Regions from separate parts of the Cereibacter sediminicola genome, predicted to be linked through region 2. Evidence: riboswitches for the same ligand, from Rfam matches in the RefSeq annotation. Region 2 holds a riboswitch; the other holds the start of a gene.
What was found. Region 2 has a riboswitch for thiamine pyrophosphate ahead of thiB (thiamine ABC transporter substrate binding subunit). Riboswitches for the same ligand answer to the same signal wherever they lie in the genome.
Positions count from the first base shown of each region.

Region 1: linked by a shared signal. The riboswitch ahead of thiM (hydroxyethylthiazole kinase) and the one ahead of thiB (thiamine ABC transporter substrate binding subunit) in region 2 are both predicted to bind thiamine pyrophosphate.

Region 1 covers NZ_VDEK01000012.1:57,747-72,520, forward strand. The annotation lists gene FG154_RS10210 (YebC/PmpR family DNA-binding transcriptional regulator) at 20-766, shown strand; gene FG154_RS10215 (DMT family transporter) at 922-1,839, shown strand; gene FG154_RS10220 (UDP-glucose dehydrogenase family protein) at 1,901-3,214, shown strand; gene galE (UDP-glucose 4-epimerase GalE) at 3,219-4,205, shown strand; gene FG154_RS10230 (inositol monophosphatase family protein) at 4,216-5,010, shown strand; gene FG154_RS10235 (transglycosylase SLT domain-containing protein) at 5,007-5,459, shown strand; TPP riboswitch at 5,583-5,680, shown strand; gene thiM (hydroxyethylthiazole kinase) at 5,728-6,516, shown strand; gene thiE (thiamine phosphate synthase) at 6,513-7,124, shown strand; gene thiD (bifunctional hydroxymethylpyrimidine kinase/phosphomethylpyrimidine kinase) at 7,121-7,924, shown strand; gene FG154_RS10255 (ABC transporter substrate-binding protein) at 7,921-8,850, shown strand; gene FG154_RS10260 (ABC transporter ATP-binding protein) at 8,850-9,530, shown strand; gene FG154_RS10265 (ABC transporter permease) at 9,527-10,243, shown strand; gene FG154_RS10270 (sensor histidine kinase) at 10,253-11,875, opposite strand; tRNA gene FG154_RS10275 (tRNA-Thr) at 12,309-12,383, opposite strand; gene FG154_RS10280 (hypothetical protein) at 12,485-12,679, shown strand; gene murA (UDP-N-acetylglucosamine 1-carboxyvinyltransferase) at 12,690-13,958, shown strand; gene FG154_RS10290 (DUF2948 family protein) at 13,958-14,434, shown strand; gene hisD (histidinol dehydrogenase) at 14,657-14,774, shown strand, end outside.
Region 2 covers NZ_VDEK01000005.1:14,070-28,843, forward strand. The annotation lists gene petB (cytochrome b) at 1-919, shown strand, start outside; gene petC (cytochrome c1) at 937-1,797, shown strand; gene FG154_RS05070 (thiamine ABC transporter ATP-binding protein) at 1,861-2,556, opposite strand; gene FG154_RS05075 (thiamine/thiamine pyrophosphate ABC transporter permease ThiP) at 2,543-4,057, opposite strand; gene thiB (thiamine ABC transporter substrate binding subunit) at 4,033-5,016, opposite strand; TPP riboswitch at 5,051-5,150, opposite strand; gene aroC (chorismate synthase) at 5,264-6,370, shown strand; gene FG154_RS05090 (DMT family transporter) at 6,367-7,248, opposite strand; gene FG154_RS05095 (HU family DNA-binding protein) at 7,321-7,608, opposite strand; gene FG154_RS05100 (AMP nucleosidase) at 7,738-9,216, opposite strand; gene FG154_RS05105 (SDR family oxidoreductase) at 9,351-10,190, shown strand; gene dxs (1-deoxy-D-xylulose-5-phosphate synthase) at 10,228-12,141, opposite strand; gene FG154_RS05115 (polyprenyl synthetase family protein) at 12,151-13,020, opposite strand; gene FG154_RS05120 (exodeoxyribonuclease VII small subunit) at 13,017-13,256, opposite strand; gene FG154_RS05125 (histone deacetylase family protein) at 13,253-14,176, opposite strand; gene FG154_RS05130 (response regulator) at 14,291-14,774, opposite strand, start outside.

The DNA of each region.
Region 1 (14,774 bases), on a different contig from region 2:
CAAAGGATCGGAGAGGGTCATGGCGGGCCATTCCAAATGGGCGAACATCCAGCATCGCAAGGGCAAGCAGGACAAGCTGCGCTCGAAGATGTTCTCGAAGCTGGCGAAGGAGATCACCGTCGCCGCCAAGATGGGTGATCCCGACCCCGACAAGAACCCGCGCCTGCGGCTGGCGGTGAAGGCGGCCAAGGCCGTCTCGATGCCCAAGGACGTGATCGAGCGCGCGATCAAGAAGTCGCAGGGCGGCGATGCCGAGGATTACTCGGAGATCCGCTACGAGGGCTATGGCCCGAACGGCATCGCGATCATCGTCGAGACGATGACCGACAACGTGAACCGCACCGCCTCGAACGTGCGCAGCTACTTCACCAAGTTTGGCGGCAACCTCGGCACCACCGGCTCGGTCAGCTTCATGTTCGACCGGGTGGGCGAGATCACCTACAAGCCCGCCGCCGGCGATGCCGACACGGTGATGATGGCCGCGATCGAGGCCGGGGCCGATGACGTCGAATCCGACGAGGACGGCCACTGGATCTATTGCGGCGATACGAGCCTCAACGAAGTGTCCGAGGCGCTGGAAAAGGTGCTGGGCGAGAGCGAGGAGGCCAAGCTCGTCTGGAAGCCGCAGAACCGCACGAACGTCGATCTGGAAACCGCGCAGAAGCTGATGAAGCTGATCGATGCGCTGGAAGAGGATGACGACGTGCAGACCGTGACCGCAAACTTCGACATCCCCGAGGATGTCGCGGCGAAGCTCGACGCCTGAGGCGGGCTGCGCGAAAGACGCCGCCCTCCGCAGGTCTTGCGGGGGGCTCGTGTGCCGGTGTGGGGTGCGCAACGGTCCGGCCTTTGCCGAAGCCCGCGCGGCTTCTTGATGATCTGCCCTTGCGATGCCCCGGCAGATCGGGTTGATTGCCGGCCATGAGCGCCTTCCCCGCAGATGCGAGCCGGACCCGCACGCTGGAAGGCGTGCTCTGGATGCTGGCCTCCGGCCTCAGCTTCGTGGCGGTGACGGGCATCGTCCGCTATCTGGGCACGGACATTCCGGCGGCTCAGGGGGCCTTCCTCCGCTTCGCCTTCGGCGTGCTGTTCCTGCTGCCGACGCTGATCCCGCTGCTGCGGGGCGGCTTTCCGCCCGGCGCGCTGAAGGTCTATTCCCTGCGCGGCCTCGTGCACACCTTTGCCGTGATCTTCTGGTTCTACGCCATGGCCCGCATCCCGGTCGCCGAGGTGACGGCCATCGGCTACCTGAACCCGGTTCTGGTGACGCTGGGGGCTGCGCTCTTCTTCGCCGAGCGGCTGGCGCTCCGGCGGGTTCTGGCGGTGGCCGTGGCGCTGGTGGGGGCGCTGATCGTGCTCCGGCCCGGCCTGCGCGAGCTGTCGCTGGGGCACCTGTCGCAGCTCGGTGCGGCCTCGTTCTTCGCCGTCAGCTACCTGCTGGCCCGCAGGCTGTCGGACGTGGCGGGGGCGGGGGCGATCGTGGCGATGCTGTCGCTGACGGTGACGCTGGGCCTGATGCCCTTTGCGCTGCTCGTCTGGGTGCCGGTGAGCGCGACGCAGCTTCTGTGGCTTGCGCTCGTGGCCGTGTTCGCCACGCTCGGCCATTACTGCATGACCCGCGCCTTTGCCGCGGCCCCGCTGACGGTGACGCAACCCGTCACCTTCCTGCAACTTGTCTGGGCCACGTTGCTCGGGGCGCTAGCCTTCGGGGAACGCATCGACCCCTTCGTGCTTCTGGGAGGCGGGATCATCATCTCGGCCATCACCTACATCACCTGGCGCGAGTCGGTGCTGAAGCGGCGGGCGAATGCATCCGTTGCGAAAGATACCTTAGGTTGAAATTGACAGTCTGGAATGCGGCTGACAGACAGGCCGCACAAGGGAAAGGACGGCTTCTTCCATGAAGATCGCGATGATCGGCACGGGCTATGTGGGCCTTGTATCCGGGGTCTGCTTCTCGGACTTCGGACATGAGGTCGTCTGCGTCGACAAGGACCCGGCGAAGATCGCCAAGCTGAAGGACGGCAAGGTGCCGATCTTCGAGCCGGGGCTCGAGACGCTGATGGCGCGCAACGTGGCGGCGGGGCGGCTGTCCTTCACGCTCGATCTGGCCGAGGCGATGCGCGGCGCCGAGGCGGTGTTCATCGCCGTGGGCACGCCGACGCGGCGCGGCGACGGGCATGCCGACCTCACCTATGTCATGGCCGCGGCCGAAGAGATCGCCCACACGCTCGAGCATTACGCGGTGGTCGTGACCAAATCGACCGTGCCGATCGGCACCAACCGCAAGGTGGCCGAGGTGATCCGGGCGGCCAATCCGGCCGCCGATTTCGACGTGGCCTCGAACCCCGAGTTCCTGCGCGAAGGGGCCGCCATCGACGATTTCATGCGTCCCGACCGTGTGGTGGTGGGGCTGGAGTCCGAGCGAGCAAAGCAGGTCATGGCCGACATCTACCGCCCGCTGTTCCTGCGCGACTTCCCCGTGGTCTACACCGGCCTCGAGAGCGCCGAGATGATCAAATACGCCGCGAACGCCTTCCTCGCGACCAAGATCACCTTCATCAACGAGATCGCCGCGCTGTGCGAGCGGGTGGGGGCCGACATCAAGGCCGTCTCGAAGGGGATGGGCCTCGACGGGCGGATCGGCAACAAGTTCCTCCATGCCGGACCGGGCTATGGCGGCTCGTGCTTTCCCAAGGACACCAGGGCGCTCGCCCGGATGGGGCAGGAGCATGCCTCGCCGATCCAGATCGTCGAGACCGTCATCAAGGTCAATGACGAGATCAAGCGCCGGATGATCGAGAAGATCGAGGATCTCTGCGAAGGCTCGTGCCGCGACAAGGTGATCACGGTGCTGGGCGTGACCTTCAAGCCCAACACCGACGACATGCGCGACGCGCCCTCGCTGACCATCGTCCCTGCCCTGATCGGCGCGGGGGCGAAGGTGCGGGTGGTCGATCCCGAAGGGCGGCGCGAGGGCGAGCATCTCCTGCCGGGCGTGCGCTGGATGGACGATGCCTATGCCGCGGCCGAGGGTGCCTCGGCGCTGGTGATCCTGACCGAGTGGAACGAGTTCCGGGCCCTCGATCTGGGGCGGCTGGCCCGCGTCATGGCCGAGCCGAAGATGGCCGACCTGCGCAATGTCTATGCGCCGGCCGAAGTGACCCGCGCCGGCTTCAAGGAATATGTCGCGGTCGGCCGGTCAGAGGGGTGAGTGGATGGGTGATCGGGTTCTGGTGACGGGCGGGGCGGGCTACATCGGCTCGCACGCCTGCAAGGTGCTGAAGCGGGCCGGGTTTGAGCCCGTGACGTTCGACAACCTCTCGACCGGCTGGGAACAGGCGGTCCGGTTCGGCCCGCTCGCGCGCGGCGACCTGATGGACCGCGCCAGCATCGACGCGGCCCTCGAGGAATGGAAGCCCGTCGCGGTGATGCATTTCGCGGCCCTGTCGCTGGTGGGCGAATCGATGCGCGATCCGGCGACCTACTGGCGGGTGAACGTGAACGGCGCGCTGAACCTGCTCGAGGCGACCGTCGCGCAGGGCGTGAAGAACTTCGTCTTCTCCTCCACCTGCGCGACCTACGGCGATCAGGATGGCGTGGTGCTGGATGAAGACACGCCGCAGCGCCCGATCAACGCCTATGGCGCCTCCAAGCGCGCGATCGAGGAGATGCTGGCTAATTTCGGCGCCTCCTTCGGGCTGAACCACACGATCTTCCGCTATTTCAACGTGGCCGGCGCCGATCCCGAGGGCGAGGTGGGCGAGCAGCACGAGCCCGAGACCCATCTCATTCCGCTGATGCTGGATGCGGTGGCGGGAAAGCGGCCGGCGCTGACCGTCTTCGGCACCGATTATCCTACGCGCGACGGAACCTGCATCCGCGATTATGTGCATGTGATGGATCTGGCGCAGGCGCATGTGCTGGGGCTGAACCGGCTGCTTCAGGGCGGCAACAGCCGGGTCTTCTGCCTCGGCACGGGGCGCGGCTTCTCGGTGCGCGAGGTGATCGAGCAGTCGCGCGCCGTCACCAACCGCGAGGTGCCGATCGTGTTCGGCGATCGCCGGGCGGGCGATGCCGCCGCCCTTGTCTGCGGGTCGGAGCGTGCCGTGCGCGAACTCGGATGGGAGCCCGAACGGTCCACCCTGCCGCACATGATCGCCGACGCATGGCGCTGGCATCAGGCCCCGCGCTTTGAGCAGTGAGGATGAGAGAGTGACCGATCCGGTCGAAGACCGCCTGGCCTTGGCCTGCGAAGTGGCGGCGGAAGCCGGCCGCCTCGCGCTTGACTTCTTCGCCCGGCGCGAGAGCCTCGCGGTCGAGGCCAAGGCAAGCCCCCAGGATATCGTGAGCCGTGCCGACCGCGAGGTCGAGACGCTGATCCGGCGCCGGATCTCGGACCGCTTCCCCGAGGACGGTTTTCTGGGCGAAGAGCACGGGGCGCAGGCGGGGACATCCGGCTTCACCTGGGTGATCGACCCGATCGACGGGACCGCACCCTTCCTCGCCGGTCTGCCGCACTGGTGCGTGGTCCTTGCGCTTCAGCAGGACAGCCGGACAGTGGCGGGCGTCGTCGAGCATCCGCTCGCGCGCGAGACCTTCACCGCCCGGCGGGGGGGCGGGGCCTTCCTCAACGGCGAGCGGCTGCATGCGCGCGCCGATCTGCGCATCGGCAACTGCAACGTGGCCCTCGGGGCCAGCCATCGCACGTCGCCCGACCTCGCGGCCGCGCTGGTGCGCGAGCTGATGCGGCGCGGCGGGATGTTCTACCGCAACGGCTCGGGCGCGATCATGCTGGCCTCGGTCGCCGCGGGCCGGCTGGGCGGCTATTATGAGCCGCACATGAACCCCTGGGACTGTCTGGCGGCCATGCTGATGGTCGAAGAAACACAAGGGCTCGCTTCCCCCTTCCCCGAGGACGCAAGCGGTGGCATGGTGCTCGTCGCCGCACCGAACGTGTGGGAAGATCTGACAGCCGTTGTGAAGGCAGCAGAGGGACAGGCAGGATGAAGGTCATGAGGACCGCCGCGCTTCTTGCGGCGGCGCTGGCGCTGGCGGGCTGTGGCGGAGGCGCCACGCCCAGAGACGGGCGCGGCGAAGGCTCGGGTCAGCCCGAGGTGATGCGGATGGTGAGCGACTATGCCAAGCTCTACCAGGTTCCGCCGTCGCTGATGCACCGCGTGGTGCGGGGCGAAAGCGGCTACAATCCGGCGGCGCGCAACGGGCCCTACCTGGGGTTGATGCAGATCCATCCCCAGACCGCGAAGACCATGGGCCACAAGGGCGGGGCCGAGAGCCTGCTCGACGCGCGCACGAACCTGACCTACGGCGGCAAATATCTGCGCGGCGCGTGGCTGGTGGCGCGCGGCAACGAAGAGCGCGCGATCCAGTGGTATCGCAACGGCTATTACTACGAGGCCAAGCGACTTGGGCTGCTCGAAGAAACCGGCCTGCGCTGATCCGGCAGGCCGCGCCCTTCGGCAGCGCGGGTCCATTCGCGCTTCGTGAAATGCCCGGCCCGGGGCCCCACCGCGCCCGCCCGAAGAGACTTGCGCCGCGCGCTCGCCTCGCGGTATGGCTTTGGTCAGTGACAGGGGCGTCCGGGACATGTCCGGGCTGAGAAGCACCCTTCGAACCTGAACCAGGTCATGCTGGCGGAGGAAGTCGCGATGCTGCAGGTCCTGCGCCTGGGGTCATTTCGTCTCCTTCCGTCATGGAAGGAGCAAGATGGATCGCTGCGGAGCCTATCTCGACACCATGCGGAGCACGGCGCCGCTGGTGCAATGCATCACCAACTTCGTTGCCATGAACGTAATGGCCAACGTGCTGCTGGCTGCGGGCGCCTCGCCCGCGATGGTGCATGACGCCGAGGAATCGGGCGAGTTCGCCGCCATCGCGCAGGTGCTGACCATCAACCTCGGCACGCCCAGCCCGCGCTGGGTCGAGGGGATGGAGGCCGCGGCGCGCGGCGCCGTCGCGGCCGGGCGGCCCTGGGTGCTCGATCCGGTGGCGGTGGGGGCCACGGCCTTTCGGCGCGACCTCGGGGCGCGGCTTCTGGCGTTGAAGCCCGCCATCATCCGCGGCAACGCCTCGGAGATCCTCGCCCTCGCCGGCGCCGAAGCGCGGGGCAAGGGCGCCGACAGCGCCGACACGGTGGCGGCCGCCGAGGCCGCCGCGCAGCGTCTGGCCGAAGGGTCGGGCGCCGTGGTGGCGGTGACGGGCCCGGTGGATTTCGTCACCGACGGCCGCCGGGGCATCCGGTGCGGCAACGGACATGCGCTGATGCCGAAGGTCACCGCGCTCGGCTGCTCCCTGACCGGCATCGTCGGGGCCTTTGCGGCGGGCCAGCCCGCCTTCGAGGCCACCGCCGCGGGGCTTGCCTTCTTCGGCCTTGCGGGTGAGGAGGCCGCGCGCCGGGCCTCGGGGCCGGGCAGCTTCCAGGTGGCCTTCCTCGACGCGCTTCATGCGATGACGCCCGATGACCTCGACCGCGGCGCGAAGCTGGAGGCGGCATGAACCTCACGCTCTATTTCGTGACGCCCGACGGTGCCGCGAACTCCGAGGCGCTGGCGGTCGCGGCGGTGCGCGGCGGGGCCACGCTGGTCCAGCTGCGCGACAAGCACAGGAGCGACGCCGAGCTTGTCCCGCTGGCCCGGCGGCTGGTCGCGGCGCTGGAGCCTTTCGGCGTGCCGCTGATCGTGAACGACCGGGTCGAGGTCGTGCTGGCGGCGGGTGCGGCGGGCCTTCATGTGGGGCAGGGCGACCTCGGCATCGAGGAGGCGCGGCGGCGGATCGGGCCGGACCGGCTCCTTGGCCTGTCGGTCGAGGCGCCCGGGCATCTGCAGGCCCTGCCGCTGGGGATCGTGGATTACGTGGGCGTGGGGCCGGTGCGGGCGACGGCCTCCAAGCCCGATCATGCGCCGCCCATCGGGTTTGACGGGCTGGCGCGGCTGGTCGCGGCGGCGCCGGTGCCGGCCGTGGCGATCGGCGGGCTTGGCGCGGGCGATGCGCGGGCGGTGAAGGCGGCGGGCGCGGACGGACTGGCGGTGGTGTCGGCCATCGGCTCGGCCGCGGACCCCGAGGCGGCCGCGCGCGCGCTGGCCGAGGAATGGAGGCGCGCATGATCCCCAACATCCTCTCCATCGCGGGCTCGGACCCGTCGGGCGGCGCGGGCATACAGGCCGACCTCAAGGCGATCGGCGCAAACGGCGGCTACGGGATGGCGGTGCTGACCGCGCTCACGGCGCAGAACACGCGCGGGGTGACGGGGGTCGAGCTGGTCGCGCCCGCCTTCGTCACGGCGCAGATTCGCGCGGTCCTGACCGATGTGCGCACCGATGCGATCAAGATCGGCATGCTGGGAACGGCGGCCGTCACCGAAGCGGTGGCGGCCGAGCTGGCCGGGCAGGGGGCGCCGGTCGTCCTCGATCCGGTGATGGTGGCCAAGGGAGGCGACCGGCTGCTTGCGGCCGAGGCGGTGGCGGCTCTGCGCGAGCGTCTGTTGCCGCTGGCGCGGATCGTCACCCCGAACCTGCCCGAGGCGGCGGACCTGCTGGGCGAGGCCGAGGTTTCGGACCGGGCGGGCATGGAGCGTCAGGCGCGGGCGCTGCTGGCGCTGGGGCCGGGGGCGGTGCTGCTCAAGGGTGGCCATCTGGCGGGCGAGGACTGCCCCGACCTGTTTCTCGACCGGGACAGGATGGAATGGCTGGTGGCGCCCCGCACCGATACGCGGAACACGCACGGAACGGGCTGCACCCTGTCGTCGGCGCTCGCCACGCATCTCGCCCTGTCGGGCGAGGCACTCGCCGCCTGCCGGGCCGCCAAGGCCTACGTCTCGCGCGCCATCGCCGGGGCCGATGCCCTGTCCGTCGGCAGCGGCCACGGGCCGACCGATCACTTCTTCATGCTGAGGAGCCCCGAATGAAACGCGCCGCCCTGCTTGCCCTGCTTCTGCCTGCGCCCGCCGTGGCGCAGCCGCTGACCATCGCGCTCGACTGGTTCGTGAACCCCGATCACGGGCCCATCATCGTCGCCGAGCGGCAGGGCTGGTTCGGCGAGGCGGGCCTCGAGGTCGAGATCGTGGCCCCGGCCGATCCGGCCGATCCGCCGAAGATGGCGGCCTCGGGTCAGGTCGATCTTGCGATCACCTATCAGCCGCAGCTCTACCTGCAACATGCCGAGGGGCTGCCCCTCGTGCGGGTAGGGACGCTGGTCGAAAGCCCGCTCTATTGCGTCATGGCGACGGCCGATGGCCCGGTGCAGGGGCTGGCCGATCTGAAGGGGCGCAAGGTCGGCTTCTCGGTCGCCGGGATCGAGGAGGCGCTGCTGCACACGATGCTGCGCACGAACGGGGTGGAGCCCGCGGAGGTCGGGTTCGTGAACGTCAACTTCGCGCTGACCCCTGCGCTGGCCAGCGGGCAGGTCGATGCGGTGGCGGGGGCCTTCCGCAACTTCGAGCTGCACCAGATCGCCGCCGCGGGACAGGAGGGCCGATGCTTCCTGCCCGAAGAGAATGGCGTGCCCGCCTATGACGAGCTGATCTATGTGGCCAACCCCGACCGGATGGACCGCGACGCCGTGGCCGCCTTCTTGAAGGTGACCGAGCGGGCGGCCGGCTGGATCGCGGACCATCCCGACGAGGCGTGGGAGGTCTTCCGCGGCTGGTCGGCCGAGGTGGATGATGAACTGAACGCCGCCGCATGGGGCGACACGCTGCCCCATTTCGCGGCCCGGCCGATGGCGCTTGACGCCGACCGCTATGCCGGCTTCGGGCGCTACATGGCCGAGGTGGGCCTGATCGCGGAGGCGCCCGCGGTGGCCGACGTGGCGGTCGATCTGTCGGCCCCCTGATGGGGTTCGGGATCGAGGGCTCGGCCCGGATCGGCGGCCGGGTGCTGTTTCGCGACATCGCCCTGCCGCTGGCGCCGGGTTGGACCTGCCTGCTCGGCGCGAGCGGCGCGGGCAAGAGCACGATCCTGCGGCTCGTGGCGGGCCTGCCCACGGGCGCAGAGTTCGAGGGACAGGTGAGGGCCCCGCGGCGGATCGCCTGGATGGCGCAGCGCGATCTCCTGCAGGAGCGGTCGAGCCTTCTTGCGAACGTGCTGCTCGGGCGCAGGCTGTCGGGTGCGTCGGCCGATGCCGCGCGGGCGCGCGAACTTCTGGATCTGGTCGGGCTGGGGGGACAGGAGGCGCGGCGGCCCCCGAGCCTCTCGGGCGGGCAGCGGCAACGGGTGGCCCTGGCCCGCGCGCTGATGGAGGAGGCGCCCCTTGCGCTGCTGGACGAGCCCTTCTCGGCCCTCGATGCGGGCACGCGGCGGCGGATGCAGGATCTGGCGCTGGAGCGGCTTTCCGGTGCGGCGGTGCTGATGGTCACGCATGATCCGATGGAGGCCCTGCGGATGGGCGATCGGGTCTGGCTGCTCGAGGGCGGCATGCTCCGCCCGGTGACGCTGCCGCAGGGGCCGGTGCCGCGGCCGCTGCCTGCGCTGGCGGCCGAGGCCGAGCGGCTGATGGCGCGGCTCGCGGCATGAGGGCCGTGCTGGCGGGGATCGCGCTGCTGGCGCTCTGGCAGGCGGTGGTGAGCCTCACCGCGGTGCCGCCCTTCATCCTGCCGGGGCCGGTGGCGGTGCTGCAGGCGATGGTGGCGAACCGGGGGATGCTTGCGCAGAACGCCGCGACGACGGCGGCCGAGATCGGCCTGGGGCTCGGGCTGGGGGTGCTGACGGGTCTGGCCGCGGGCCTTGCCACGGCGCTTTCGGATCGGCTCGGGCAGATCCTCCGGCCGCTTCTCGTCATCAGCCAGGCGCTTCCGGTCTTTGCGCTGGCGCCGATCCTGACGCTGTGGCTCGGCTACGGGATGGGGTCGAAGGTCGCGGTCGTGGTGCTCATCACCTTCTTCCCGGTTGCTTCGGCGCTGCATGACGGGCTGCGCGCGACCCCCGAGGCGGCGCTCGATCTGGCGCGGCTGGCGCGGGCGCCGCGCTGGCGGGAACTGATGTGGCTGAGGCTGCCGCATGCGCTGCCGCATCTGGCGGCGGCCCTGCGGATCGCGGCCGTCTATGCCCCGATCGGGGCCGTGATCGGCGAATGGGTCGGCTCCTCGGCCGGGCTCGGCCATCTGATGCTGCTGGCGAATGCGCGGATGAAGACGGACCTCATGTTCGCGGCGCTGGCCGTGCTGGCGGCGATGACGCTGTCCCTGCGGGCCGTCACCGATGCCGGGCTGAGACGCGCGGGCCTCTGAGCGGGCCGGTCAGACCGGGCCGGGCGGCGCGGTCCCGCCCATCGCCGGCACCCGGATCTCGATCGCCGCGCCGCGCTGCGCGGGCAGCGTGCGGATCGTTCCGTTCACCTGGCCGATCAGGCTTGCCACCATCCGCACGCCAAAGCCCGGCTGCGCCATCAGGTCGAATCCCTCGCCAAGGCCCGGCCCGTCGTCCTCGACCGTCAGCACCAGTTCGGCTCCCTCGCGGCGGCAGCTCACCCGAACCTCCGGCTCGGGCCCGCCGTGCTTGAGCGCGTTCGTCACCAGCTCGTTCAGGGCGAGCGAGAGGGCAATGGCGCTGTCGGCCGTCACCTCCGCGCTGCCCTGAAGATCGGGCGTCACCTGCGCGCGGCCGCCCTCGCTTTCCTCGATCGCCTCGCACAGCGCGGGGACGAAGGGGCCGAAATCCACCTGTTCGCTCGCCCCCAGCCGGTGAAGCAGGTCGTAGGTCCGGGCGATGGCGCCGATCTGGCCCTGGATGCGGATCATCCGCTCGCGCATGGCGGGCTCTGTCACGCCGCGCCGTTGCAGCGCCACGAGGCTCGAGATCAGCTGGAGGTTGTTCTTCACCCGGTGGTGCACCTCGCGCAGCAGCATCTCGTTGCGCTCGAGGGTGCTGCGGAGCGCGCGGGTGCGCTCGGTCACGATCCCGTCGAGATCGGCGTTCACCCTCTCGAGATCCGCGCGGGCCTGCTGGAGTTCGCGGACCGAACGCCTCAGGTTCTGCGTGACCTGCCGCCGCTCGTCGGCGGAGACCGCCAGGATGAAGGTCGAGAGCGCGACGACGGCGATCAGCAATTGCATCGCAATCACCCGGTCCACTCCTGCCAGATCCGTGAAGGGGCCGAGCCCGTCGAGCATGGCCCGGATCGCGATGCCCGTCACCGCAAGGACGGCGAGCGTCGCGCCCTCGATGCGGAAGCGCAGGGCCGCCCAGACCAGCAACGGAAAAAGCAGATAAAGATGGTCCAGATCGTGCGCGACGCGCAGCGACAGGACCGCGCCGGCGATGAGGCCGCCCGCCAGCACCAACGCCTCGAGCAGCCACAACCGGGGCGGCATGCGCGGGCGCTCGCGCGGGGCGAGCCAGACGAGGAGGGTGGTCCCGACCAGAAGCAGGCCAAGCGCGTCGCCCAGCCAGAAGACCCGCCAGTAATGCAGGTAGCCGATCTCGGGGAAGCGGAGCTTGATGATCAGCGCGCCTCCTGTCGCGGCCAGGGCCGAAGCCGCGAACGGAGCGATCAGGACGTAGCGGACGAAGGCCGCCAGCCCGTCGATCCGCACGGGGCCGTTGGTGAGGCGACGCAGAAGGGCCGCGGCGAGCGTCGCCTCGAAGCCGTTGACCACGCCGAAGGCCAGCGCCCAGGGCAGGCTCAGCGTGTCCCAGCCGGCTATGACTTCGCCCAGCACGCCCGCGGCCAGCAGGAAGGGCCAGTGTCGCGGGATGCTGACGAGAAGCCCCGCCAGCAGGACGGCATTCGCCGGCCAGAGCACCACCGTGCCCGTCGGCGGCATGGCCGTCGCGGTGCCGATCCGGCCCATCAGGACGTAGCCTGCAAGCACCAGGATCAGCACCAGCCAGAGCGGCGCCATCGCATCGCGTCCCCGCAAGGCGGACGATCCGAACCACGACACTGCCACACGTCCCTCCGGTACCTGGGGGTCAGATTTGCCCGAAGCCGCGGCAAATGCCAGCGCAACTTGCGGAACAGGACGACGACGGGGGGTCGAAGGCCCGTGCGGGGCGGCGGTCCGCCCCGGGACCGGCCACCCCGCTCTCGCGCCCCTCGGGGCACGCAGCCGAATACACTGCCCTTGCGGGTGGATCCGGCAGGGTTACCTGCAAGAGATCACTTTCTCACGAGGAAGAAGATCGCACGGCGGGCAGAGTCGCGCAAAGGCGCCGATCGCCGCAGGCAAGGACGGTCTCCGACCGGATGTGGCGCAACCGACCCGGGGCGGAACGTGGCCGCCCTGCGCGCACTGCGGCGCATCGTCAGGGATCTGCCTGCCCGTCCGGGTCGTTGTCTCGAGATGGGGAGGGTGGTGCTGCAGGAGAGGATTGAACTCTCGACCTCTCCCTTACCAAGGGAGTGCTCTACCACTGAGCTACTGCAGCGTCTGGTGCCCCTGCCGGGCGTGGCGGGTGATTAGACGCAATCCGACCGCCGTGCAAGGGCCAACTGGACGCTTTTTTGTCGCTGCGTTACGAAAGGCGCCATGAGCGGAAAGGCGAAGGATCAGGCGCCGCAGGGCGCCACGGGCGGCAAGGCTTCGCCGGGGGCGAAGGGGCCTGCGGCAGAGAGCCGCGAAGACCGGTTGAAGGCGGCGCTGAAGGCCAATATGGCCCGGCGCAAGGCACAGGCAAAGGCGCGCGCGGCCCGCGAGGCGGGACCCGAAGACGCGCCGGAATGAGGGCAGGCGGATGGATTCGATTCTGGTGAAGGGCAACGGGGAACTGCGCGGGCAGATCCCGATTGCGGGGGCAAAGAACGCCTGCCTCGCGCTGATGCCCGCGACGCTGCTCACCGATGAGCCGCTCACGCTGACCAACGCGCCGAGGCTCTCGGACATCCGCACCATGACGCAGCTTCTGCAATCGCTGGGCGCCGAGGTGGCCAGCCTGCAGGGCGGGCAGGTGCTCGCGCTCTCGTCGCACGCGCTGACCGATCATCGCGCGGATTATGACATAGTGCGCAAGATGCGGGCCTCGATCCTCGTGCTCGGGCCGATGCTGGCGCGCGACGGGCATGCGGTCGTGTCGCTGCCCGGCGGCTGCGCCATCGGGGCGCGACCGGTGGACCTGCATCTGAAGGCGCTCGAGGCGATGGGCGCCGACCTCGACCTGCGCGATGGCTACATCCACGCCAGGGCACCGGCCGGCGGCCTGCGGGGTGCGCGGGTGGAGTTTCCCATCGTTTCGGTGGGCGCCACGGAAAATGCGCTGATGGCGGCGACTCTGGCCAAAGGCATTACCGTGCTCGAGAACGCCGCGCGCGAGCCCGAGATCGTCGATCTCGCCCGCTGCCTCCGGCGGATGGGGGCGCAGATCGAGGGCGAGGGCAGCGCGACCATCACCGTGCAGGGTGTGGACCGGCTGGGCGGGGCGACGCATCCCGTGGTGACCGACCGGATCGAGCTGGGCACCTACATGCTCGCGCCCGCGATCTGCGGCGGCGAGGTGGAACTCCTCGGCGGGCGGATCGAACTGGTCGGCGCCTTCTGCGAAAAGCTCGACGCGGCCGGCATCACGGTCGAGGAGACCGAGCGCGGGCTGCGCGTCGCGCGCCGGAACGGCCGGGTGAAAGCGGTCGATGTCACGACCGAGCCCTTCCCGGGCTTTCCGACCGACCTGCAGGCGCAGATGATGGCGCTGCTGTGCACGGCCGAGGGCACCTCGGTGCTCGAGGAGAAGATCTTCGAGAACCGATTCATGCACGCCCCGGAACTGGCCCGGATGGGGGCGCGGATCGAGGTGCATGGCGGGACGGCGCGGGTGACCGGCGTCGAGAAGCTGCGCGGCGCGCCCGTGATGGCCACGGACCTGCGGGCCTCGGTGAGCCTCATCCTCGCCGGGCTCGCGGCCGAGGGCGAGACGGTGGTGAGCCGGGTCTATCACCTCGATCGCGGCTATGAGAGGGTGGAAGAGAAACTGAGCGCCTGCGGCGCGCAGATCAGGAGGATACCCGGCTGATGGCGGATGCGCGGTTCGAGGACGCCGGCGAAGGGCCGCTCTATCTGGGGGCCGAGACCGTCGAGGATCTGGGCGTGATCTCGGCGCTGGTGCAGGATGCGGTCCTTTCCGCGCAGGACATGCGCTGGCTGCCCCGCAAGCGGCGGTTCGCGCTGCTGCTGAACCGCTTCCGCTGGGAGGATCGCGAGACGGCCGAGCGCGAGGGGCGCCCCTACGAGCGGGTGCGGTCGGTGCTGGCCTTCGAGGGTGTGCTGGCCGTGCGGACGCAGGGCATCGACCGGACCGACCGGGATCTGGTGCTGTCGCTGCTTGCGCTGGAGTTCGAACCCGACGCGGATGGCGGGGGGCGGCTGGTGCTGGTGCTGGCCGGAGACGGCGCGGTGGCGCTGGAGGTCGAGGCGCTGGAGGTCGTGCTGAAGGATGTGACGCGGCCCTATGTGGCGCCGTCGGGCAGGGTGCCCGAGCATCGGGACTGACCGCCGCGGCTGGCCGGGGCGGGGGGCTGTCTGCCCCCCGGCCGCCCCTTTGGGGGCGGCTCCCCCCGAGGATATTTTCGCGAGAATGAACGGGTGTGCGGGTCCGGGTGGAGGGGAGGCCGGCCCGGCTCTCGTGCGAAAGTGTCACCCGTCGCTTGCGGTGCGACGCTTGAGGGATGGGGGGATGCGCGGTAAGGGAGGCTCAGCCAAGGAGTTCCGCCCATGCCCCAGTTTCTCGATGCCAGTGATCCCGGATTCGAGGCGGCCTTTTCCGCTCTTCTGGGCATGAAGCGCGAGGACAGCCCCGACGTCGATGCCGTGGTGGCCGCCATCATCGCCG
Region 2 (14,774 bases):
GGCCACGGCCTTCATGGGCTATGTGCTTCCGTGGGGTCAGATGTCCTTCTGGGGCGCCACCGTGATCACCGGCCTCTTCGGCGCGATCCCGGGCATCGGCGCGCCGATCCAGACCTGGCTGCTCGGCGGCCCGGCGGTGGACAACGCGACGCTCAACCGCTTCTTCTCGCTGCACTATCTGCTGCCCTTCGTGATCGTCGCTCTCGTCGCGATCCACGTCTGGGCCTTCCACGCCACCGGCAACAACAACCCGACCGGCGTCGAAGTCCGCCGCACCTCCAAGGCGGAAGCCCAGAAGGACGCCCTTCCCTTCTGGCCCTACTTCATCATCAAGGACCTCTTCGCGCTCGCCGTCGTCCTGCTGGTGTTCTTCGCCATCGTCGGCTTCATGCCGAACTACCTCGGCCACCCCGACAACTACATCGAGGCCAACCCGCTCGCGACGCCCGCGCATATCGTGCCCGAATGGTACTTCCTGCCGTTCTACGCGATCCTGCGCGCCTTCACCGCCGACGTCTGGGTGGTGCAGATCGTCCAGTTCCTGACCTTCGGCATCGTTGACGCCAAGTTCTTCGGCGTGCTCGCGATGTTCGGCGCGATCCTCGTGATGGCGCTGGTGCCGTGGCTTGACACCTCGCCGGTGCGGTCGGGCCGCTACCGCCCGATGTTCAAGATCTACTTCTGGCTTCTGGTCGTGGACTTCGTGGTGCTCACCTGGGTCGGCGCGCAGCAGACCGACTTCCCCTACGACTGGATCTCGCTGATCGCCTCGACCTACTGGTTCGCCTACTTCCTGGTGATCCTGCCGATCCTTGGCGCCATCGAGAAGCCGCTGGCCGCGCCCGCGACCATCGAGGAAGACTTCAACGCCCACTACTCGCCGGAAACCGGCGGCACGAAAACCGTCGTGGCCGAGTAAGGGAAAGGACAGTGACGATGATCCGGAAACTCACTCTCACAGCCGTCACGGCGCTCGCCCTGTCGGGCGGGGCCGCGATGGCGGCCGGTGGCGCCGGCCACATCGAGGATGTGGACTTCGTGTTCGAGGGCCCGTTCGGCACCTTCGACCAGCACCAGCTGCAGCGCGGCCTTCAGGTCTATACCGAGGTCTGCTCGGCCTGCCACGGGCTGAAGTATGTCCCGATCCGCAGCCTCTCAGACAAGGGCGGCCCCGAGCTGCCCGAGGACCAGGTCCGGGCCTATGCCACCCAGTTCACCGTGGTGGATGCCGAGACCGGCGAGGACCGCGACGGCGCTCCGACCGACCACTTCCCGGTCTCGCAGCTTGAGAACGCGCCCGACCTCAGCCTGATGACGAAGTCGCGCGCGGGCTTCCACGGCCCGATGGGCACGGGTCTCAGCCAGCTCTTCAACGGGATGGGCGGGGCCGAGTACATGTTCTCGATCCTCACCGGCTACCCGGATGAGCCGCCGCGGTGCGCCATCGACAACGAACCCGATGGCTACTACTACAACCGCGTGTTCCAGAACGGCGCGGTGCCGGACAGCTGCAAGGATGCCAATGGCGTCAAGACCGTGGCCGGCAGCTGGATCGCCATGCCGCCTCCGCTCATGGATGATCTGGTCGAATATGCCGACGGCCACGATGCCAGCATCCATTCGATGGCCGAAGATGTCTCGGCCTTCCTGATGTGGACGGCCGAGCCGAAGATGATGGCCCGCAAGCAGGCCGGCTTCACCGCCGTGATGTTCCTGACCGTCCTGTCCGTCCTGCTCTACCTGACGAACAAGCGGCTCTGGGCCGGCGTGAAGGGCAAGAAGAAGACCGAAGCCTGATCCCGCAGCGGATCGACCCGAAGGCCCCGCTCGCGCGGGGCCTTCTGCTTTTCCAGGGCCGGATCAGGTACCGAGATACTGCCGCAGCGCGGGCGGCGGATCGGCAAAGAGCGCGTCGGTCTCGCGCGGCGCCTGGGCGACACCCTCCGCCACCAGCACCGTTCGCCCGGCAAAGCGGCGGGCATCCTCGGGATCATGGGTCACCATCAGCACCGTCGCCTGCGTCTCGGCGGCGATCTCGGCCACCAGCGTCAGCATCTCGGACTTGAGCGCGGGGCCGAGCGCGGCGAAGGGCTCGTCGAGCAGCAGAACCGGTCGCGCCCGGAGGAGGGCGCGCGCCAGCGCCGCCCTGCCCTGCTGGCCGCCCGACAGCCGCCCCGGCCGCGCATCCCCGAACCCCGACAGGCCGACACGCTCCAGCGCGGCCTCGATCCGCTCCCTGTCCTGGCGTCCCAGCCGCAGCCGCGGCGACAGGCCGAGCCCCAGGTTTTCGCGCAGCGTGAGGTGCGGGAAGAGGTTCTGATCCTGAAAGAGAATGCTCACCGGCCGGTCGCCCGGCGCCATGGGCCCGAGATCACGCCCCTGCCAGAGCACCCTCCCCTCCGCCAGCGCAACAAAGCCCGCGATCGCCATCAGCAGGGTGGACTTGCCCCCGCCCGACGGGCCGATCACGGCCAGACGCTCGCCCGCGGCCGCCTGCCAGTCCGCGCTCAGGGTGAAGCTGCCGAGCCGCACCCGCATCCGGTCAAGATGCAGCATGGCGGCCTCCACGGTCAAAGACCCAGAACAGGGCAAAGCTCGTCAGCACGAGCAGAAGCGCCGCCCCCGCCGCCTGCTCGAGCCGGTAGGCCCCCATCAGCCGCTGGACGAGGAGCGGCAGCGTGGCGCCGCCTTCCCCCGCAAAGAGCGCGATCACCCCAAGATCCCCCATCGCCAGCGCCGCCGAAACCCCCAGCGCAAAGCCCAGCGGCCGCCGCAGCCGGGGCAGCGTCAGCCAGCGAAGCCGCGCCAGCCCGCGCAGCCCCAGCGCCTGAGCAAGTCGCCCGTAGTCGGCCTCGAGCGCGCGGGCCTCGGGCGCGAGGATGCGGTAGGCGAAGGGCAGCGACAGGATCGCATAGACCAGCATCGTCACCGGCAGCGCGACCAGCGTCGGATTCAGGAACGGATGGACGGCGAGGAACAGCCCGGTCCCGAGCACGAGCGACGAGGCCGCAAGCGGAAGGGTCGCCACCAGCCCGAATCGCGGAGAGGCCAGCGCCAGAACCAACGCCCCCGAGACGGACAGGAAGGCCGAAGGCAGCGCCACCGAAAGCGACCGTCCCGCCGCCGCCCAGACCTCCGGGGGCAGCTGCAACAGCCCCGGCAGCCCGCGCGCCGCGACCATGGCCATCGGCAGAAGAAGAAAGGCGGCCGCTGCTGTCAACACGAGGGCGTCCGCCACTCGGCGCCAGCCACGCGGCGCAAAGGGCACGGCGGCACGATCAAGGCCCGCGCCGAAGGCCGAGGGCAGGGCCACGGCACCCGTGGCCAGCACCGCCGCGCCGCAGATCGTGAATTGCAGCGCGGCCAGCAAGGCCGCCCGCCCAAGGTCGAACTCGAACCGGAGCGCCTGATAGATCGCAAGCTCGACCGTCGTGGCCCGGGGACCCCCGCCCAGCGTCAGGGCGACGGCAAAGCTTGACAGGCAGATCACGAAGACCACGAGCGCCACGCCCGGCAGCACCTCGCGCAGCATCGGCCGCTCGAGATGCCGCGCGACGTCGGCCGGGCCGAACCCCAGCGCCGCCGCGAGGCGAAACCGCTCGGACGGAATGGAAAGCCAGCCCTGCAGGATCAGCCGAACCGCAAAGGGCATGTTGAAGAAGACATGCGCCAACACCACCCCATGCAGCCCGTAGATCGAGAGTGGCGCCACCGCCAGAGCCTCGAACCCACGATTGAGCAGGCCCGCCCGGCCGAAGACCGCGATGATCCCCAGCACCGCCACAATGACCGGCAGCAGGAAGGGCGCGCCCAGCAGCGCGATCATCAGCCCGCGGCCCGGAAAGCTGCGCCGCGCCAGCGCCCGCGCCACCGGAACGGCGAGCAGCACCGACACGAGGGACGAAAGCGCCGCCTGAAGGACCGTGAAGCGCAGCGCGGCCCAGTCGGCAGCCCCCAGCGCGCCGCCGCCCGCCCGCGCCATCACCAGCGCGAGCGGTCCCAGCGTCAGCGCGGCAAGGGCCGCGGCAACGATCAGCGCGCCAGCGCGTCTTGCCATTCGCGGAGGGCCTCCGGCCGCAGCGAGAGGGCCTGATCGGCCGGCAGAAGCAGCGACACCTCCGGCCGGACCAGCGTCTCGAACCCGTCGGGCAGCCCGCCGGCCGGCAGCCTGGCGGGATACATCCAGTTGGTCGTGGGCAGCACCGACTGCACCGGCTCTTCAAGCAGGAAGGCCAGGAAGCGGTCGGCCAGCTCGGGCTGGTCCGAGGCCGCGAGCTTGCCCGCCACCTCGACCTGCAGGTAGTGGCCCTCGCGGAAGGGCGCCGCGGCCTTGCTGTCATCCTCTTCGGCGATCAGGTGGTAGGCGGGCGAGGTCGTGTAGCTCAGCACCATGTCGGCCTCGCCCTCGAGGAAGAGGCCATAGGCCTCGGACCATCCCGGCGTCACCGTCACGATGTTGTCGGCCAGCGCACTCCATATCTCGGGCGCGCGATCGCCGTAGGCCGCCTTCACCCACATCAGCAGGCCAAGGCCGGGGGTCGAGCTGCGCGGGTCCTGGATGACGATCCGGGCATCCGAGGCGGCAAGCTCCTCGAAGGAGCCCGGCACCTCGGCCATCTTGCGGTCATGGACGAAGGCGAACCAGCCCCAGTCGAAGGGCAGGAACAGAGGATCGTCCCATGCCACCGGCAGATCGACCTCGGCCGCCGCGCCATGCGGGGCAAAAAGCCCCGTGGCCGCCGCCGCCGCCGTGAGGTTGGTGTCGAGACCCACCACCACGTCGGCCTCACTCCGCGCCCCCTCGAGCTGGAGGCGCGCCAGCAGCGCCGCGCCGTCGCCCGCCGCCACGAAGCGCAGGTCGCAGCCGCAGATCTCCTCGAACGCCGCCTCGACGGCAGGGCCCGGGCCCCATTCCGAGGTGAAGCTGTCGTAGGTCAGCACGGTCAACACGGGGGTCTCCGCCGCGGCCACCCCGGCCGTCAGCATGAAACCCGCAGCAAGCATCGGAAACTTCATCTCATCCTCCTCTCACGACGCGGGCGGAACGGGATGAGGAGCCATGCACCTTCCCTCCGCCGGTCCTAACCGGGTCAGGTTCAACGGGTTCGCAGCGCGCGTCTCAGCCCTTGCAGGCACCCCGAGGTGCCCCCGACCATAGCGACGCGGCCTGCCGCCGCAACAGGAAAGCCGCCCATTTCGCCAGAATCCGGTTCCCCGGCGGCCGCATCTGGCCTATGGCTCGGCCCAAACGGGAACAGGCGTCATGAGCTTCAACACCTTCGGCCACATCTTCCGCGTCACCACCTGGGGCGAAAGCCACGGACCCGCGCTCGGCGCGACCGTGGACGGCTGCCCGCCCGGCATCGCCATCGACCCCGAGGCGATCCAGCACTGGCTGGACCGGCGCAAGCCGGGGCAGAACCGCTTCACCACCCAGCGGCAGGAGCCCGACGCGGTGCGGATCCTGTCGGGCACGTTCGAGGGCCGTTCGACCGGCACGCCGATCCAGCTCATGATCGAGAACACCGATCAGAGATCCAAGGATTACGGCGAGATCGCCCAGAGCTTCCGCCCCGGCCATGCCGACATCACCTACCACTGGAAGTACGGGCTGCGCGACTATCGCGGCGGCGGCCGGTCCTCGGCGCGCGAGACGGCGGCGCGGGTGGCGGCCGGCGGGATCGCACGGGCGGCGCTGTCCGAGCTGGTGCCGGATCTGCGGATCGAGGGTTACATGGTGCAGATCGGCCCGCACGCCATCGACCGCAGCCGGTTCGACCGGGCCGAGATCGAGCGCAACCCCTTCTGGTGCCCCGACCCGGATACGGCCGCGCTCTGGTCCGATTATCTCGACGGGCTGCGCAAGGCGCATGACTCCGTGGGCGCCATCGTCGAGATCCGCGCCTCGGGCGTGCCTGCGGGGCTTGGCGCGCCGATCTACGGCAAGCTCGACAGCGACCTTGCCGCGGCGATGATGACGATCAACGCCGTGAAGGGCGTCGAGATCGGCGAGGGGATGGCGGCGGCCTGCCTCACCGGCAGCGAGAACGCCGACGAGATCCGCATGGGACCGAACGGCCCCGAGTTCCTCTCGAACCACGCGGGCGGCATCCTCGGCGGCATCTCGACGGGGCAGGATGTGGTGGTGCGCTTTGCCGTGAAGCCGACCTCGTCGATCCTGACGCCGCGGCGCTCGATCACGACCGACGGCCGCGAGGTGGAGGTTGTGACCAAGGGCCGGCATGATCCCTGCGTGGGCATCCGCGCGGTGCCGGTGGGCGAGGCGATGATGGGCTGCGTTCTGCTCGACCACCTGCTCCTCGACCGTGGCCAGACCGGCGGCCTGCGCGGCCCGATCGGCGAAGCCTAGCGCCGGGCGGCCTCAGGCACGCGCGACAGCTGCACGGCCAGGATGCCCGCGGCGATCACGACGACGCCGACCGCGTCCCAGATCCCCATCCGTTCGCCCAGAAGCACCGCCGCGACGGCCACGCCGAAGAACGGGTTGAGGAAGTGGAAGGTGGCCGCCCGCACCGCTCCGATCCGGCCCACGAGGAGAAACCAGACCCAGGTCGCGAGCAACCCCGGCACGAGGGTCGTGTAGGCGAAGGCCGCAAGCAGGCTGAAACTCCAGGAAACCTCGAGGGGGTTCTCGACCGCTAGCGCCACGGGGGCGAGCGCGGCCGAGCCCACCAGCATCTGCAGCCCCACGATGATCAGCAGGTTGCCGCCCGACGAGGCCACCCGCACCGTGAGCGTCGCCGCCGTCAGGGCGATCACGCCCACGACGCAGAGGAGGAAGCCGAGCCCGTCCTCGCCACCCGAAAGCCGCGTGCCCATGATCAGCACCACGCCCGTCATTCCGGCAAGCAGCCCCAGCGCCGTCAGCGGCCGCAGCCTCTCGTGCAGGAAGATCCAGCCCGCCAGCGCCACCAGCAGCGGCATGATCGAGGCCACGATGGCGGCAAAGCTGGCGCTGACCCAGCGCATCGCGACGAAGTTGAGCCCGAGGTAGAGCGCGTTCTGGCACAGGCCAAAGATCACCACGCCGCGCCACTGCGCGGGCGTCAGCCGGGCCGACTGGCCAAGCGCCGCGCCAATGGCCAGCGCGATGAGCCCCGAGACGAGAAAGCGCAGCGACAGGGCGCTCAGGGGCGGCGCATGGGCCACGATGATCCGCGCCGAGGCGAAGGCCGAGGACCACATGAAGGCAAAGGCCAGGCCCATTCCGATGCTGCGCAGATCCATCCCGCTCCCCCCATGAAAAAAGGGCCGCCGTCTGGCGACCCTCGGATGGCTGCCAAGGCCGAGCCCGAAGGATCAGGCGTTCACGCTGTCCTTCAGCGCCTTGGCGATCGTGAATTTCACCTGCTTGTCGGCGGCCTTGGTCACCTGCTCGCCGGTGGCGGGGTTGCGCACCTGACGCTCGGGCCGCTCGCGGCAGACGACCTTGCCGAGGCCCGGCAGCGTGACCGCGCCGCCGGCGGCCACTTCGCGGGCCACGATGGACGCGATCGCGTCGAGAGCCGCATTGGCCGTCTTCTTGTCCGCGCCCATCTCGTCAGCGAGTGTCGCCACGAGCTGCGTCTTGGTCATCGGTTTCGACATGAGAGTCTCCTGGTCTTGCCCCGCTGGACGCGGGGTCTGTTCCTGCCTCGGGGGGCTAATGCAAGGGCTACACCTTGTTTTGCAGCACAAATCAAGCCCTATTCCCGGCCTGCCCCCGCGTCAACACGCCTAGAGGAAAGCGGTTTCCTCGAAGCTGCGCAACTTTCGGCTGTGGATGCGTTCGATCGGCGTCTCACGCAACATTTCCATTGCGCGAATCCCGATGCGCAGGTGGCGGGCGACCTGCGTGCGGTAGAAATCGCTGGCCATGCCGGGAAGCTTCAGCTCGCCATGCAGCGGCTTGTCCGAGACGCAGAGCAGCGTGCCGTAGGGCACCCGGAAGCGGAAGCCGTTGGCCGCGATCGTCGCGCTTTCCATGTCGAGCGCCACCGCCCGGCTCTGGCTCAGCCGCTGCACCGGCCCGGACTGGTCGCGCAATTCCCAGTTGCGGTTGTCGATCGTGGCGACGGTGCCCGTCCGCATGATGCGCTTGAGCTCGTAGCCCTGAAGCTGGGTCACCTCCTCGACCGCATCCTCGAGCGCGATCTGGATCTCGGCCAGTGCCGGGATCGGCACCCACACCGGAAGGTCATCGTCCAGGACGTGATCCTCGCGCAGATAGGCATGGGCCAGCACGAAATCCCCAAGGCTCTGCGAGTTCCGCAGGCCCGCGCAATGGCCCACCATCAGCCAGGCATGGGGCCGCAGGACCGCGATATGGTCGGTCGCGGTCTTGGCGTTCGAGGGGCCGACGCCGATGTTGACCAGCGTGATCCCCTGCCCGTCCGGCCGCTTGAGGTGGTAGGTCGGCATCTGCGGCAGGCGCGGCAGCAGGACAAGCGGCGTTTCGGGATCGGTGATCTCCTGATCGCCCGGCCCCACGAAGGCGCTGTAGCCGGAGTTCGGATCCGCAAGGGCCGCCCGCCCGATGGCCTCGAACTCGTCCACATAAAACTGGTAGTTGGTGAAGAGGACGTGGTTCTGGAAGTGGCGCGGATTGGTCGCCGTGTAATGCGTGAGCCGCGCAAGCGAGTAATCCACCCGCTGCGCCGTGAAGGGAGCCAGCGGTAGCGAGCCGTCGGGATGGCTGAGGCGCGATCCGTTCACGATGTCGTCGTTGGTGGTCGCCAGATCGGGCACGTCGAACACGTCGCGCAGCGGGAACGACAGCACGCCCTCCTGCGGGACGGCGACCGAGGGATCGTTCGCCACCGCAAAATGCACCGGCATCGGCGTCGCCGAGACGCCGATCTCGACCGGCACGCCGTGGTTCTGCATCAGCAGCCCGATCTGCTGGATCAGGTAGTTGCGGAACAGGTCCGGCCGCGTCACGGTCGTCGAATAGGTGCCCGGCTCGGCGACATGGCCAAAGCTCAACCGGCTGTCGGCGCGGGTGAAGCTGGTGGTCGTGAGGCGGATTTCGGGATAGTAGGCCCGCACGCGCGTGGCGGGACGGCCCGAAGTGGCGGCGGCGCTGAAATGGCCCGACAGAAAGCGGGTGGACAGGGCGTAGATCTCCTCCAGCCGCCGGACCGCCTCGGCGGGGTCCGTGAAGCTCTCGGGGGCAGGCACATCGGGCACGAGTAGGGGAAGGGGCGCGTCGGTCACGGGTCTGTCTCTTTCTGTCGCTGCCTCGGGAAAGGATGCGCAGGCTCATCGACGGGGATCAAGCCTCTCCGCACCGGCGAGGGCGGACCCGTTCCCCTCTTGCGGCGCGCATCCGCCCTGCGGATAGTGGCGGCATGAAGACGTTGCTTTCCCTCGGACATGGCTATTCGGCGCAGGCGCTGGCGCGCCGGCTTCTTCCCGCCGGCTGGCGGGTGATCGGCACGACGCGGAGCGCGGCCAAGGCCGAGGCCCTGCGCGCGCAGGGCGTCGAGCCGCTGCTCTGGCCCTCCGATCCCGGCCCGGCCCTCGCTCAGGCCACCCACATCCTCGCTTCGGCCGCGCCGGGGCCCGAGGGCGATCCGTTCCTCGCCATTCACGCTTCGCGAATGGCCGAGGCCCGGCCAGAGTGGGTGGGCTACCTTTCGACCACGGGCGTCTATGGCGATCATCAGGGCGGCTGGGTGGATGAGGACACCGCCCTCACCCCCTCGACCGAGCGCGGCCGGGCCCGCGTCGCGGCCGAGCGCCAGTGGCAGGCGCTGGGTCTGCCGCTCCACATCTTCCGGCTTGCGGGGATCTACGGCCCCGGGCGGGGCCCGTTCGAAAAGGTCCGCGACGGGACGGCGCGCCGCATCGTGAAGCCGGGGCAGGTCTTCAGCCGCATCCATGTCGAGGACATCGCGCAGGTTCTGGAGGCCTCGATCCGGCATCCCGAGCCGGGCGCGATCTACAATGTCTGCGACGACGATCCGGCGCCGCCCGAGGATGTGCTGGGCTATGCGGCCGAACTGATCGGCCTGCCTCCTCCGCCCGAGGTGCCCTATGACGAGGCCGAGATGACGCCGATGGCGCGCAGCTTCTACGCCGAATCCAAGCGGGTGCGGAACGATCGGATCAAGGAACGGCTGGGGGTCCGCCTCATCCATCCCGATTACCGTTCGGGGCTGCGCGCCCTTCTCGCGACGGGCGGTTGAAGGGAAGGGGCCCCGCTCGCCGGGGCCCTGCCCGGGCTCAGGCGCGTCGGGCCAGAACCTCCACACCCAGCGTTTCCAAGGCCTTGCGCTCGATGTCGGCGGCGTTCAGGCCCGCCGTCGCATACATGGCCTCGGCGCTGTTGTGGTCGATGAACGTGTCGGGCAGCACCATCGAGCGGTAGCGGAAGCCGCGGTCGAAGACCCCCGCCTCGGCCAGAAGCTGCGCCACATGGCTGCCGAAGCCGCCGATGGCGCCTTCCTCGATGGTGATGAGCGCCTCGTGATGGGCGGCCAGCTGCAGGATCAGGTCGCGGTCGAGCGGCTTGGCAAAGCGTGCATCCGCCACCGTGGGCGAGATCCCGCGCGCCGCCAGCGCCTCGGCGGCCACCTGCACTTCCGACAGGCGGGTGCCGAAGGACAGGAGCGCGATCCGCGTGCCCTCGCTCACCACCCGGCCGCGCCCGATCTGGAGCGGCACGCCCTTCGCCGGCATCTCGACCCCCACGCCGTCGCCGCGCGGATAGCGGAAGGCAATGGGCCCTTCGTCATGGGCGGCCGCGGTGGCGACCATATGGACAAGCTCGGCCTCATCGGCGGCGGCCATCACCACGATGCCGGGCAGGTTCGACAGGAAGGCCACGTCGAACGAGCCCGCATGGGTGGCGCCGTCCGCCCCCACCAGTCCCGCCCGGTCGATGGCGAAGCGCACCGGCAGGCGCTGGATCGCCACGTCATGCACGATCTGGTCGTAGCCGCGCTGCAGGAACGTGGAATAGATCGCGCAGAAGGGCCGCATCCCGCCCGCCGCAAGGCCGGCCGAGAAGGTGACGGCGTGCTGCTCGGCGATGCCGACGTCAAAGATCCGCTTGGGGAAACGGTCCGCGAAGAGGTTGAGGCCCGTCCCGTCCGGCATGGCGGCGGTCACGGCGCAGATGCGCTCGTCCACCTCGGCCTCCTTGATGAGGCTCTGGGCGAAGACCTTGGTGTAGGAGGGCGCGTTCGAGACCGGCTTGACCTGCGCGCCGGTCAGGACGTTGAACTTGTTCGTGGCATGGCCGCGGTCGCGCGCGGCTTCGGCCGGGGCGTAACCCTTGCCCTTCTTGGTGATGACATGGATCAGAACCGGCCCGCTGGCGCGATGCTTGACCGTGCGCAGCACCGGCAGAAGCTGGTCGAGATCGTGCCCGTCGATGGGGCCGACATAGGAAAAGCCCAACTCCTCGAACAGCGTGCCGCCGACGGTCACGCTCTTCAGCATCTCCTTGGCGCGACGGGCCCCTTCCTGGAAAGGTTCCGGCAGCAGGCCGAGCGCACCCTTGGCGGCGGCCTTGAAGTCCTGGAACGGCGCCCCCGCATAGAGCCGCGACAGATAGGACGAGAGCGCCCCCACTGGCGGAGCAATGCTCATCTCATTGTCGTTCAGGATCACGATCACGCGGTTCTTCAGGTGGCCGCCGTGGTTCAGCGCCTCGAAGGCCATGCCGGCCGACATCGAGCCGTCGCCGATGATCGCCACCGCGTCGCCCGTGTCGCCGCCCAGCTCACGCGCGGCGGCAAAGCCCACCGCCGCCGAGATGGAGGTCGAGGAGTGCCCCGCGCCGAAGCAGTCATAGGGGCTTTCCGACCGCTTGGTGAAGCCCGAGAGCCCCCCGCCCTGCCGCAGCGTGCGGATGCGGTCGCGCCGGCCGGTCAGGATCTTGTGGGGGTAGCACTGATGCCCCACGTCCCAGATGATCTTGTCGCGCGGCGCGTCGAAGACCGCATGGAGCGCAACCGTCAGCTCCACCACGCCGAGGCCTGCGCCCAGATGCCCACCCGTCACCGACACGGCCGAGATGGTCTCGGCTCGCAGCTCGTCGGCGAGGTTGCGCAGCTCACGGTCCGTGAGGCCCTTCATGTCGACCGGAAGCGTCACCCGGTCGAGCGTCGGCGTGCAGGGTCTGTCGGTCATCGTCTTCCTTCAGCTTTCACGCGATATGACGAAGCGCGCGGCCTCGATCAAAGTTCCTGCCTCTGGCCCATAGGGGGCAAGCGCCGCCTCGGCCTCCTCCACCAGAGCCCGCGCGCGCGCCTTGGCGCCGTCGAGCCCGAGGAGCGAAACGAATGTGGCCTTGCCGGCCTCGGCATCCTTCTGGAGCCGCTTGCCCGCCTTGTCCGCATCGCCCTCGACGTCGAGAATGTCGTCGGCGATCTGGAACGCAAGCCCGAGCGCCGTGGCGTATCGGCGCAGTGGCCCCGTGTCCGCCTGCCCCAGGATGGCGCCCGCTTCGGCAGACCAGCGGATCAGCGCCCCCGTCTTGCCCGCCTGCAGGTGGGTGATCTGTTCGAGCGTCAGGGGAACAGCCGCCGTCTCGGCGGCAATGTCGAGCGCCTGGCCCAGCACCATGCCCTCGGCGCCCGAGGCCCTGGCGAGCGTCTCGACAAGACGGATCCGCACCTCGGCCGGGCCCAGCGCCGGATCGGCCAGCAACTCGAAGGCCAGCGTCTGCAGCGCGTCGCCCGCAAGGACAGCGGTGCATTCGTCCCATTTCCGGTGCACCGTCGGCAGGCCGCGGCGCAGGTCGTCATCGTCCATGCAGGGCATGTCGTCATGCACGAGGCTGTAGGCGTGCAGGGCCTCGATCGAGCCCGCGGCGCTCACCGCCGCGTCGGGCGCGATCCCGTGCAGGCGCGCGGATTCCAGCACGAGGAATCCCCGCAGCCGCTTGCCGCCCTGCACCGCATAGCGCATGGCATGAACCACCGGCAGCTCCTCGCGATCCGCCAGCGCCGCGTCAAGCCGCGCCTGCACCCGCGCGGCCGCATCCGTCAAAGCCTTGGAAAAGCTCACAATCCCTCCGCCGGAACCGTCCCCGTCGCGCGACCTTCGGCGGCGCGGATCAGTTCCACCTTGTCCTCGGCATCCTTCAGCTTCTGCGCGCAATGCGCCTTGAGCGCCGACCCGCGCTCGTAGAGGCGGATGGAATCGTCCAGCGGCACGTCGCCCTTCTCCAAGGCCGTGACGACCGCCTCCAGCGCGGCCATCGCCTCTTCGAATGTCATCTCTGCCACTGCTTTTTCCGTCATGCGCTCCGCTCCAGAAGGACGCCCACATGCGCCGCGCTGCTCGCGGCGAGGGCAGCCAGATCATATCCGCCCTCGAGTGTCGATACCACCCGCCCGCCGCATGACGCCGCAGCCAGATCGCACAGGCGCCCGGTGAGCCAGCGGAAATCCTCCTCGCGCCAGTTGAGGTTGGCCAGCGGATCGGCGGCATGGGCGTCGAACCCCGCCGAGATCAGGATCAGTTCGGGCTGCCAGTCCGCGATGCGCCGGAAGGCCTCGTCCCAGGCCTCGCGCATCTCGGCGCCCCCGCTGCCCGGGGCGAGCGGCAGGTTCAGGATCTGCCCGTGCGCGCCGCGTTCGTCCGCGGCTCCCGTTCCCGGATAGAGCGGCATCTGGTGGCTCGAGACGAACAGGGCCCGCCCCTCGTCCCACAGCAGATCCTGCGTGCCGTTGCCGTGATGGACGTCGAAATCCACCACGGCGACGCGCCCCAGACCGTGATGGTCAAGCGCGCGCCTGGCCGCGATGGCCACGCTGCCAAAGAGACAGAAACCCATCGGCTTCTCGCGTTCCGCATGGTGGCCGGGCGGGCGGCAGCCGACGAAGGCCGAGGAGGCCTCGCCCGCCAGCACCAGATCGACCGCGGCACAGGTGCCGCCGACGGCGCGCATCGCCGCCTCGAACGAGCCCGGCGACATCCAGGTGTCGGGATCCAGTCCGGTGATGCCTTCGGTGGGCTCCGCACGGCGAATCCGGTCGAGATGGCTTTGCGGGTGGCAGCGCAGCACCTCGGCGTCATCGGCCATCGGCGCGTCGCGCCTCTCGAGCGGCAGCCCGTCGAGAGCCGCCGCCACCGCCGCCATGCGCTCGACCCGCTCGGGATGCCCCTCGGGCGTCACATGCCCTTCCGAGGCCGCGTGCGAAATCCAGACCACCGTCATGCCGTTCCCTCTCCTATGCGCTGCCCGAGCCTGCGGGGAAAGCGCCGGCATCTCAAGCGCGACGAAGGGAGGCCCGGTCATTCGCGCTTCGCCAATGACCGGAAGGCTGCCGCGTCAGTCCGGGGCCAGCATGTAGCCCGAGCCGCGAACGGTCTGTAGATAGCGCGGCTGCCGCGGATCGACCTCGATCTTCCGGCGGAGGCGGGTGATCTGCACATCCACAGCGCGTTCCTGGCTCTGGCCCTCGTCGCGGCCAAGATCCCCCACCAGCCGCTCGCGGCTCACCGCTTCGCCGGGCTGCGCCGCGAAGATCCGCATGAGCGCCGCCTCGGTCGCCGTCAGCCGCACGGGCTCGGTGCCGCGCCAGAGCTCGCCCCGCTCCAGATCGTAGCGCACGTCGCCCAGATGCAGCACCTTCGGCCCCAGTTCGGGCCGCGCCGAGGGCACGCGCCGCAGGATCGCGTTGATCCTGAGCAGCAGCTCCTTCGGCTCGAAGGGTTTGGCCAGATAGTCGTCCGCCCCCGCCTCGAGCCCCTCGATCCGGTGCGACGTCTCTCCCCGCGCCGTCAGAAGCAGGATAGGCGTCGCCAGATCCTCG